Linked DNA regions of Saccharobesus litoralis. The protein of the gene in region 1 interacts with the protein of each later gene in a pairwise test. Links are inferred from orthologs where the notes say so. Each region holds a gene or a part of one and is shown in the gene's direction. Other genes may lie near its edges.

The links.
Region 2: the proteins of pheT (region 1) and secD interact in binary tests that used the Escherichia coli proteins (3 or more experiments, as listed by UniProt). The link is inferred for Saccharobesus litoralis from one-to-one orthologs.

The regions. Positions count from the first base shown.
Region 1 is NZ_CP026604.1:3,855,917-3,863,907, forward strand. What follows is about bases 2,194-5,191. They hold pheT (phenylalanine--tRNA ligase subunit beta), read left to right. Parts: upstream 2,194-2,497; coding sequence 2,498-4,885; downstream 4,886-5,191. Other genes in these bases: pheS (phenylalanine--tRNA ligase subunit alpha), read left to right, coding at 2,194-2,482; C2869_RS13905 (integration host factor subunit alpha), read left to right, coding at 4,888-5,184. Also shown: pbpC (penicillin-binding protein 1C), read left to right, coding at 1-609; C2869_RS13890 (3'-5' exonuclease), read right to left, coding at 618-1,220; more of pheS, read left to right, coding at 1,502-2,193; C2869_RS13910 (alpha-L-fucosidase), read right to left, coding at 5,465-7,045.
Region 2 is NZ_CP026604.1:884,768-887,717, reverse strand. It holds secD (protein translocase subunit SecD), read left to right. Parts: upstream 1-523; coding sequence 524-2,377; downstream 2,378-2,950. Other genes in the region: secF (protein translocase subunit SecF), read left to right, coding at 2,390-2,950; yajC (preprotein translocase subunit YajC), read left to right, coding at 137-472. UniProt on the Escherichia coli protein: Part of the Sec protein translocase complex. Interacts with the SecYEG preprotein conducting channel. SecDF uses the proton motive force (PMF) to complete protein translocation after the ATP-dependent function of SecA.

The DNA.
Region 1 (7,991 bases):
GAACAATTAGATAGCCAAACTATCCCTAACAAACCTAATAATGTTAATCGCCAAACCATATGTTGGCCATTAGGTACTCGCTTAACTGATCCTAGTCAATGCCATCAAGCGTACCCAACTTGGCTACTGGATGATGTTGCGCCACCCACTTTAAGTTCTCATTTAGTGGAAAACGCCCAAAGCTTAAGTCAGGCCATCTGGTTAGAACCCGATGGCTCACGCTCTTTGCAATCTTGTGCCAGTAAAGATGCTCGCAAAATAGAAATGAGTTTCTATCCTATAGCGCTTGAGGCTTGGGTCGATGAACGTTGGCAAAGGCAATTTCGCTTACCGGCATTGTCACCGAGCTGTGTTAGCCATCATGTAACAAACTCGCGTTTACAAATTTTGTCCATAAAACCAGACAGTATTTTGGTTAGACGAGACAAAAGTTTACCTATGGCGATAACTTTACAAGCCAATCAGCACAATACGGATTTGTTTTGGTTTTTAAACGGAGAATACTTGCCACAAGCCGATGAAATACAACTGACAGCTGCAGGCCAGTATCAGTTGGTTGTTAGAGACAGGTTAGGCCGCAGTGATAAAGTGGTTTTTACACTTGATTAATTAAGAGATTAACTAAGTTGGATATGCCTTTCGTTATTGCGAGTTCGAGCAAAGGTTTCCTGAATTATAATAGCGTCGTTTGATGCTCGGTGACGTTTTAGATTGAGTTCGCTTGTCACTAGTTGCTTGGTTTTGTGCCAACTATTCATCTGTTTTTCAGATAAAATGGTTTCGATAGGACTCAGTCTAAAGCTGGGCGTAATACCAGCAGCGTAGTAAAGTTGTTTTAACCAAGTGCTATCAACAACCCAGCCATCGCTATACAGGGTTAAATTATCGAGTAAGCTATTGAGCTCTAACGCTATGTCTCTTGGATGGCGTCCTTGTTTGGTCAGTAGTTCGCGACTAATGCCATGCGTTCGCTCTGCCTGTTGGTCCCAGTGGTGCCAGTCTTGGCATGGGTGGATTAAACTGCAATATTTATCGTTATTGGGTAAAACTAAACCAATTTCTATTGGGTAGCTGCTCGATCCTAAACCCGATGCTTCGATATCCATAATTGCGGGTCTGTTGATAAATTGATCCCGAGTCGTTGGCTCTGAGACAAGAATGCGGTTTGTTGGTTCTTGGTTGGGTTCTGAGACAACAGGGGAACTGGCTTGGCTGTACATATTAATCCTTCAACAACTTGTCCGTATTGGGCGACGTGTAAATTTGACTATAGACTAAGATCCTCAAACCGCCAGAAAATTTCATAAATTGCGATAGATTGAGTATTCATGCGGTTCAAACCGCTAAAATTACGTTAAAAGCTAAATATTTAGCTTAGATTAGCTTGTGACTTATTGTACAATCGCCGCCCACTATCCGAATCATTTTGTTTGGCTGACTTTTTGTTAAAAAAGTTGGCGAGGCAACCAAAAATAAAATTTTCTGTTTAGGTATTTTTCGAATGAATTTAGACGCTATTGTGGCTAGCGCCAAACAAGCAGTTGAGTCAGCCGATGATCTCGCTGTGTTGGACGACATTCGCGTTCAGTATTTAGGTAAAAAGGGTGAGCTAACCCTACAAATGCGCGAGTTAGGTAAACTTCCACCGGAAGAAAAGCCAAAAGCGGGACAAGCAATAAACCAAGCTAAACAAGCAGTTCAAGGTTTGATTAACGATAAAAAATCAGCAATGCAACAAGCTGAGTTAAATGCGAAACTAGCTGAAGAAACCATTGATGTGACCTTGCCGGGACGAGGAGCTGACGTAGGTGGCTTGCATCCTGTAACTCGCACAATCGAGCGTATTCAAACCTTTTTTGGTGAACTAGGTTTTCAGGTGCGTACCGGCCCTGAAATTGAAGATGACTGGCATAACTTTGATGCATTAAACATCCCTGATAATCATCCTGCACGAGCTGATCACGATACGTTTTATTTTAACCCTAAATTGGTTTTACGTACTCAAACCTCTGGGGTACAAATCCGTACTATGGAAGCGGAACAACCGCCACTGCGTATCATTTCACCAGGTCGTGTTTACCGTAATGATTATGATCAAACCCATACGCCGATGTTTCATCAGGTTGAAGGTTTGATGGTAGATAAAAATGTTAGTTTTACTGAGTTAAAGGGTATTTTACACGATTTCCTGCATAACTTTTTTGAAGAAGATTTACAGATCCGTTTTCGACCTTCTTTTTTCCCGTTTACGGAACCGTCAGCCGAAGTGGATGTGATGGGCAAAAATGGCAAATGGTTAGAAGTTCTAGGCTGTGGCATGGTGCATCCTAATGTATTACGTGGTGTCGGCATTGACCCAGAAGAATATACAGGCTTTGCATTTGGTATGGGTGTCGAGCGTTTAACTATGTTGCGTTATGGTGTAAACGATTTGCGCGCCTTCTTCGAAAATGATCTTAGATTCATCAAGCAGTTCAAGTAAGCAGGGGATATAAAAATGAAATTTAGCGAAGCTTGGTTACGCGAGTGGGTAAACCCTGCCATTACCAGTGAAGAATTAGTTGAACAAATCACCATGTCTGGTTTAGAGGTTGATGACGTAGCTGACGTAGCCAAGCCTTTTAGTGGCGTGGTTGTTGGTGAAGTCGTTGAATGTGGTCCACACCCTGATGCCGACAAATTGCAAGTGACAAAAATCAATGTTGGTGAAGATGAGTTACTCGACATTGTTTGTGGTGCTAAAAACTGTCGCTTAGGCTTAAAAGTTGCTGTAGCTAAAGTCGGCGCGGTTTTACCGGGCGACTTCAAAATCAAAAAAGCCAAACTACGTGGCGTGCCTTCATTTGGCATGTTGTGCTCAGAAGCTGAGTTGGGCATGGCCGACGAAGCACCAGGTATTATGGAATTGCCACTGGATGCTGAACTAGGTTCAGATATTCGCCAATTCTTAAAACTGGATGACAAAGCCATTGAAGTCGACTTAACGCCAAACCGCTCAGATTGCCTTGGTATTCGAGGTTTAGCTCGCGAAGTGGGCGTGTTAAACCGCCTAGATGTGACCGAGCCACAAATTAATGCGGTTGCTCCGAGTATTGATGCAAAAGTTGCAGTTTCTTTGCTTGATGCAGACTCCTGTCCTCGATACCTAGGCCGTGTTATTAAAAATGTTAATGTTAAAGCCGCTACACCATTGTGGATGGTTGAGAAACTACGCCGCAGTGGTATTCGTTCAATCGATCCTGTGGTTGATGTTACTAATTATGTTTTACTTGAATTAGGTCAACCGATGCACGCTTTCGATTTGAGTAAAATTGACGGCGGTATTCAGGTTCGCAAAGCGCAAGCTGGTGAAAAACTGACTTTGCTTGATGGCAATGAAGTGACACTGAAAGACAATACGCTAGTGATTGCCGATGACAGTAAACCACTTGCTATGGCAGGGATATTCGGTGGTCAAGATTCTGGCGTGACCAGTGAAACGACCGATATCTTATTAGAAAGTGCGTTTTTTGCTCCTGATGCAATTAAAGGGATCGCTCGTCAGTATGGTTTGCACACTGACTCATCTCATCGTTTTGAACGTGGTGTTGATTATACATTGCAGGCTAAAGCGATTGAGCGTGCCACTCAATTGTTATTGGATATTGTTGGTGGGGAAGCGGCTGATGTCGTTGAAGCTGTATCAGAGCAAAACTTACCTGTAGCGCCTGTCGTTACATTACGCCAAGCAAGGCTAAATCGCGTGTTAGGTGTCGAGCTTGCAGTTGATGAAGTTACCGAGATTTTAGAACGTCTTGGTTTAGCGGTTGAAGCTAAAGATGATGCGTGGCAAGTCACCGTACCGAGCTATCGTTTCGATATATCAATTGAAGTCGACTTAATTGAAGAAGTTGCGCGCGTTTATGGTTACAACAATATTCCTAATGTGGCACCGCAAGCTAAGTTGACCATGGCTAAACATAAAGAAGCTAAAATTTCTTTAGATAAGTTACGTCGCGTACTTGTGACACGTGGTTATCAGGAAGCCATAACCTACAGCTTTGTTGATCCTAAAATCCAAACAGCGTTATACCCAAACCAAGAATTTTTAACCTTGCCTAACCCAATTTCGGCTGACATGTCAGCTATGCGTTTAGGCACTTGGCCTGGTTTGTTAAGTTCGGTTGTTTATAACCAAAATCGTCAACAGCCTCGTGTTCGCTTGTTTGAATCAGGCTTGAAGTTTGTGCCTAATAAGGAAGCTGAAAACGGTGTTGAACAAGTACCTGTAATTGGCGGTGTAATAACGGGGACACGCTCTGGTGAACATTGGACGTTAGAGACGACGGGTGTGGATTTTTACGATGTTAAAGCCGATGTTGAGGCGTTACTAGCATTAACATCAGACTTGGCTAGCTTCGAGTTTAAAGCTGAAACACATAGTGCGTTGCACCCAGGACAATCAGCGGCAATTTATCGTCATGGTAAACGTATTGGTTTTGTTGGTGCTATTCATCCTCAAGCTAATAAACCGATTGGTTTAAAGGGTAAAGCTTTCTTGTTTGAAATTGAGCTAGCAACACTGTTGGACAGCCGAATTCCTCAAGCGACTGCTGTGTCAAAATTCCCTGCAAATCGCCGTGATCTAGCTTTTATTGTCAAAAATGAAGTAAAATCTGGCGAAGTGCTTGAATTAATTAAAAAAGTTGGCGGAACTGACTTAGTTGACCTAAACTTGTTCGATGTATACCAAGGACAAGGCGTTGATGATGGTGATAAGAGCTTAGCGGTTGCTTTAACTATTCAAAACGTTGAACGTACCTTGGAAGATAAAGACATTACTGCGTTGGTAGACGCGGTGGTCGACAGTGTCCAACAACAATTTGATGCAAAGTTGAGAGATTAGCCATGGCTTTAACCAAAGCTGAAATTGCTGAACATTTATTTCTAAAAGTGGGATTAAATAAAAAGGATTCTAAAGATTTAGTGGAAGCCTTTTTTGAAGAAATACGCCTAGCATTGGAAGAGGGCGAACAAGTAAAGCTTTCGGGTTTTGGAAATTTTGATTTACGAGAGAAATCAGAAAGGCCGGGACGAAACCCTAAAACGGGCGAAGATATTCCTATCTCAGCGCGCAGAGTGGTGACATTTCGACCTGGGCAAAAGCTAAAAAGTCGAGTTGAAAATGCCGGTGAAGAACATTAACCGCCTTTAAGTAAACTTGTAGAATCGACTATATAAAAGCCAATACTGAATATTTTAGTATTGGCTTTTTTGATCTTATTATCTTTATTGTATGCGAGCATTTATGCTTGCAGAACCTGCAAACCGTTTTGCCCATTAAAGCAAAAATATCAAAAGTAGAGCCTTGTATGCCCAGTCTCGTCACAAGGCTATTTTTTAGAAGATTAGATGCCGCAATAAGCTAGGCATAAAAAAAACCGCCTAGCAGGCGGTTTTTGGGTGATGATAATTCACTTAATGATTAACGCTCAATTTTAAGTACTTGCGCGTATTTAGAAGGTGATTGACTTGGTAAGGTTACTTTTAAGCCATTTTTAGTTTGTTTGAAATTTAATTCACCCTCGTGACCAATCATAGAAATTTTCGCTATCTTATGTGGGTAGCGCTTATCCGTGAATGAGCGGATAGTAATTTCTTTGTTGTTACCAGGCCAAGCTAAAATAGTTGCGTAAACGGTGTCACCATTACGGGTGAAACGAATATCGCTGCTGTTAAAGTCTTTACGATTCTTTTCAGCATCGTTTGAGTGCTTACCATCTGGTACGTAGGTTTCACCTTCACCGTAAGCTTCCCAAGGACGAGTATTGTAAATGGCTTCACCATTTAGCTTTAACCAACTACCGATTTCAGCAAGTAATTCAACTTCTTTTTGAGGAATAGTACCGTCTGGTTTAGGACCAATGTTAAGCAACAAGGAACCATTTTTACTAACGATATCAATTAAGTCATCAACAAGAGAGTTTGCATCACGATATCTGTGGTTAGTGACATAACCCCATGACGATTTAGATACAGACGTATCCGTTTGCCAAAAGTAAGGATGGATGTCAGTCATACCACCACGTTCAATATCTAATACGGCTGAACCAGGTAAGAAAGAACGCATATGCTCATGCTCTTTGTAGTTAAGCGCAGGCATATTTTCCCAGTTTAAGCCTTTGTTGTAATAGTAGCTGGCAAATTGCTTAACGTGATCATGAAATGGTTTCGATGCGATCCACCAGTCAAACCAAATTAGCTCTGGCTCGTATTTGTCAACGATCTCAACAGTACGTAATAACCAGTCATCCATAAATGCTTTGCTTGGCGGTGTTAAACCGTTTTCAGACGATTTACGATTGACGGCCGGGCCATATAAGTCACGGAAAGCTTCGTCTTGTACATCTGATGGCACTTCACGGCCACCATCAAAGAACCACCAGTTTTCTGCACGATGGCTTGATAAGCCAAAATGAATATCAGGTTTTTTCGCCGTTGCCGCTTTTAACTCAGCAATAACATCACGCTTTGGTCCCATTTCTACTGAGTCCCAACGTGAATAAGAGTTATCATACATTGAGAAGCCATCATGGTGTTCAGCTACGGGGACAATGTAACGAGCACCAGAATCTTCAATGATATTCAACCATTCGTCAGCGTTAAATTTTTCCGCTTTAAACATAGGGATGAAATCTTTGTAACCAAACTCTTCAATAGACCCCCATTTTTCTTGATGGTATTTCATTTCAGCTCGGTCTTTTTGATACATATGACGTGGATACCATTCGCCATTATGGGCAGGAACAGAGTACGCACCCCAGTGAATGAAAATACCGAATTTGGCATCTTGGTACCAATCTGGAATTTTATACTGAGTCAATGATTGCCAATCAGCTTTAAAAGGACCTTGATTAGCAAATTCTTCAATTTGCTTTAGTTTTTCAGCGTGTGAGGTTGATTGCGCAGTGTTAGATTCACTGGCATTCATGCTACAGCCAACTAAGCCCGCGGCTACAGCTGCTGCGAGTGCCGTTTTTGCAAAAGAAATAATAGTTGTTTTCATATTGTATTGTGGTCGTTAGTTTAATTAACAAATCTCTAACCATAATATAGTCTGGAACAGACATTTATTGCAAGATAAAATTCACATATAAAACCAATGTTTTGCATAATCCTATTTAACTCTCTGTTATCAAAGGGAATAGATCGATGTAATATATTGGCGGATATTTAAGTTAACCTATTGATAATAAGCCTATAATTAAAAAGGGTATTGTTATCATTACTATTGGTTTGTCAGATTCTTGCAATTAAATGCCAGAATCAAGTGATGATCATATTTGTTTTGATGTGTATTAAATATGAAATATTTTTATCTGAACAGTGTATTTAATTTTACGTGCTTTCGCTTTTTTAATTCCCTTTGCCTTTTGCCGTGCACCGTGAAAAAACGGTTTTAAAGTATTAAGTTTTTGTGGGTATTAACTGTGGGTGAGCATTCATGCTTGCAGAGCCTGCAAACCTTTCTATCCAACAAGCTAAGTCTCGCCTTGTATCTACAGCAAGCCTACAAAGTTATAACTTATCAATGAAGACACTTGCTACTTGAAATGCTGAATAGTTACGTTTAGATGCGCTAGCTTTGTATTCTTAGGTTTGACTCGAAATCTTGCGCCACTTTTTTCACCAGAGGTATCAATTGGCAGGTTTTTATAAATACATTGAGTAGTTAAAGTATAATTTATTAGATCAATATTCACTGCATATAAATAATAGCTAGCTATTGTTTACTGTGCCAATTTTAAATTCACTTCATAATCTTTAAGTTAGCAATCCTGATTTTTTAAATTAGAGCTTAACTTATTGAATATTAGTATTTTAATTGAAATTTTTGTTAGGTTTCTCGTTCTACCGCTGCGCTTCATATTAAATAAAGTGATAAAAATTGCAGATTAAATATTAATTTTGTATTTAAATTATGCTGTTTGTTTGTGAAATTTTTGTTTAGT
Region 2 (2,950 bases), 3.0 Mb from region 1 along the record:
AAATAATTAATTAGGCAGTTTGGCTTGATTACCCAGCCATTGCCCCAATTAAATAACACAATATTATAATGTGGCGCACTGTACAGTGCTGTGCGCTGCTTAAAAAATCACTAAAATTTAAATTCGAGGAAACCCAATGGATTTATTTATCGCTTCTGCGTATGCCAACGATGCTGCGCAACCACAAGGTGGTAGCTTCATGAGCCTAGTTATGTTGGCTGTGATGGTATTGATCTTTTATTTTTTACTTTACCGTCCGCAAGCTAAGCGTGTTAAAGAGCATAAAAATTTAGTTGCTTCACTATCTAAAAATGATGAAGTACTCACACAAGGTGGTTTAGTGGGTAAAATCACTAAAGTTGCTGAAGACAAAGATTTTGTTCAGGTGTCTTTCGCGGATAACGTTGAAATTGCAGTGCAAAAATCAGCTATTACAGCTGTATTGCCAAAGGGCACTATTAAGTCAATTTAATCATTAAGCGCTCATTGAGCGCTTTTTTCATTTCAAAGAAGGTATGTTTCCGTGCTAAACAAATACCCTTTATGGAAATACCTGATGCTGATATTTATTATCTGTGCAGGTTTTCTTTACGCGCTACCCAATTTATACGGCGAAGATCCCGCGTTGCAAATTTCAGGCTTACGTGGTGTGCAACTTGAAGCAACTGATTTAGATAAGGTTAAAGGTGAACTCGATAAAGCGGGTTTAGCTTATCAATCTGCAGGTTTAGTTAACAACCAAGTTGAAGTTCGTTTCGCTGATACGGAAGAACAGTTAAAAGCCAAAGAAGCGTTAAATCATGCTTATGGTGAAAACTATATTATTGCACTTAATTTAACGCCTGCCACACCACAATGGTTAGCCGACTTAAATGCTAATCCTATGAAATTAGGTTTAGATTTACGTGGTGGTGTTCACTTCTTAATGGAAGTCGACATGAGCGTGGCGATTAAGAAAAATCAGGAAGAAACGGTTTCGTCGTTCCGTACCGATCTTCGTGAAGAAAAAATTCGTTATGCGCGTATTGGTGAGTTTGGCAACGGGGTAAAAGTTGAATTTAAATCTGAAGAAGATTTAACTAACGCCAAGCGTGCCTTAAAGAAAAAACACGGTGATCTTACCTTTGATGATTCTACCGATGAAGGCTTTTTCTTAACTGCATTAATGGGTGAGCAAAAAGTTAAAGAAATTAAAGAAAGCTCACTGCAACAAAACATCACCATCATACGTAACCGAGTTAACGCAATTGGTGTTGCAGAGCCAGTGGTTATGCGCCAAGGTTCTGACCGTATTGTTGTCGAATTGCCGGGTGTACAAGATACCGCCCAAGCAAAACGTATTTTAGGTGCCACCGCAACGCTTGAATTCCGTATGGTTGACCAAAACGGTGACCCGTATGCGGCACAAAGCGGTCGTGTACCTGCTGGTTCAGAGTTGTATTATCGTCGTGATAATGGCCAGCCTGTATTGTTAAAACGTCGCGTTATGTTAACCGGTGATCACATCATTGATGCGGCATCTAGCTTTGATGAATACGGTAGCCCGCAAGTTAATATCGACTTAGACAGCAAGGGCGGTAGCATTTTCTCGCGTGCCACCAAAGATGCGATTGGCAAACCAATGGCCACCCTGTTTATTGAATACAAGCCAACGGGTAAACGTGACAAAGACGGTAACCCAGTATTTAAGAAAGTGGCTGACGTTATCAGTGTTGCCACTATTCAAGCGCGTTTAGGTAGTAGCTTCCGTATTACGGGGGCAGGCTCACCGCAAGAAGCACATGATTTAGCTTTATTACTCAAAGCGGGTGCTTTGATTGCGCCTATTCAAATTGTTGAAGAGCGCACAGTGGGGCCAAGCTTAGGCCAAGAAAACATTGATTTAGGTATGCAAGCTATTCAATGGGGATTCTTAGGCGTGTTGTTATTCATGGTAGCTTGGTATAAGGGGTTTGGCATGGTGGCAAACTTGGCATTGGGCTTAAACTTGGTACTGATTGTTGGCGTGATGTCGATGATCCCTGGTGCAACCCTAACTTTGCCGGGTATGGCGGGTATTGTATTAACCGTTGGTATGGCGGTAGATGCTAACGTGTTGATATTTGAACGTATTCGTGAAGAGTTGCGCGATGGCCGAGGGCCACAGCAAGCAATCCATCATGGTTACGATAGTGCATTTTCGACCATTGCTGATGCCAATATCACCACCTTTATTGCTGCGGTTATTCTATACGCTGTGGGTACAGGGCCGATTAAAGGTTTTGCCGTTACGCTAGCGATTGGTATTGCAACATCTATGTTTACTGCGATTGTTGGTACACGCGCGGTAATCAATTTGGCCTATGGTGGTCGTAATGTTAAAAAACTTTCAATATAAGGAGGCGGTCATATGTTAGCTGTAAATTTTAAAACTATCGCCTTTATGTCAGCGCGTAAAATTGCGATGGCATTCTCAGCTTTGTTAATGATTGCTTCACTGGCATCGTTAGCGGTGAACAAGTTAAATTTCGGCCTAGATTTTACTGGCGGTACCTTAATTGAAGTTGGTTTTGAGCAATCAGCTGAACTTAAAGGTATTCGTGCGGTACTAGATGAAAATGGCTTTGACGATGCAGTAGTACAGCATTTTGGCTCAAGCTCAGAAGTGTTGATCCGTTTAGAACCGCGTGAAGGGGCTAAAGCCGCTGAAATTGGTGATTCGGTATTAAAAGCACTGCGCAAAGCGGATCAAGGTGAAGTCGACATGCGCCGTATTGAGTTTGTAGGGCCTAATGTCGGTAAAGAGTTGACTGAGCAAGGTGGTCTTGCCATGTTAACCGCGCTTATTTGTATCTTGATCTATGTGGCATTTCGCTTTGAATGGCGTTTTGCTTTAGGCTCTGTGTCGGCATTGGCACACGATGTGTTATTAACTTTAGGTTTATTTTCAATTTTGGGCTTAGAGTTTGAT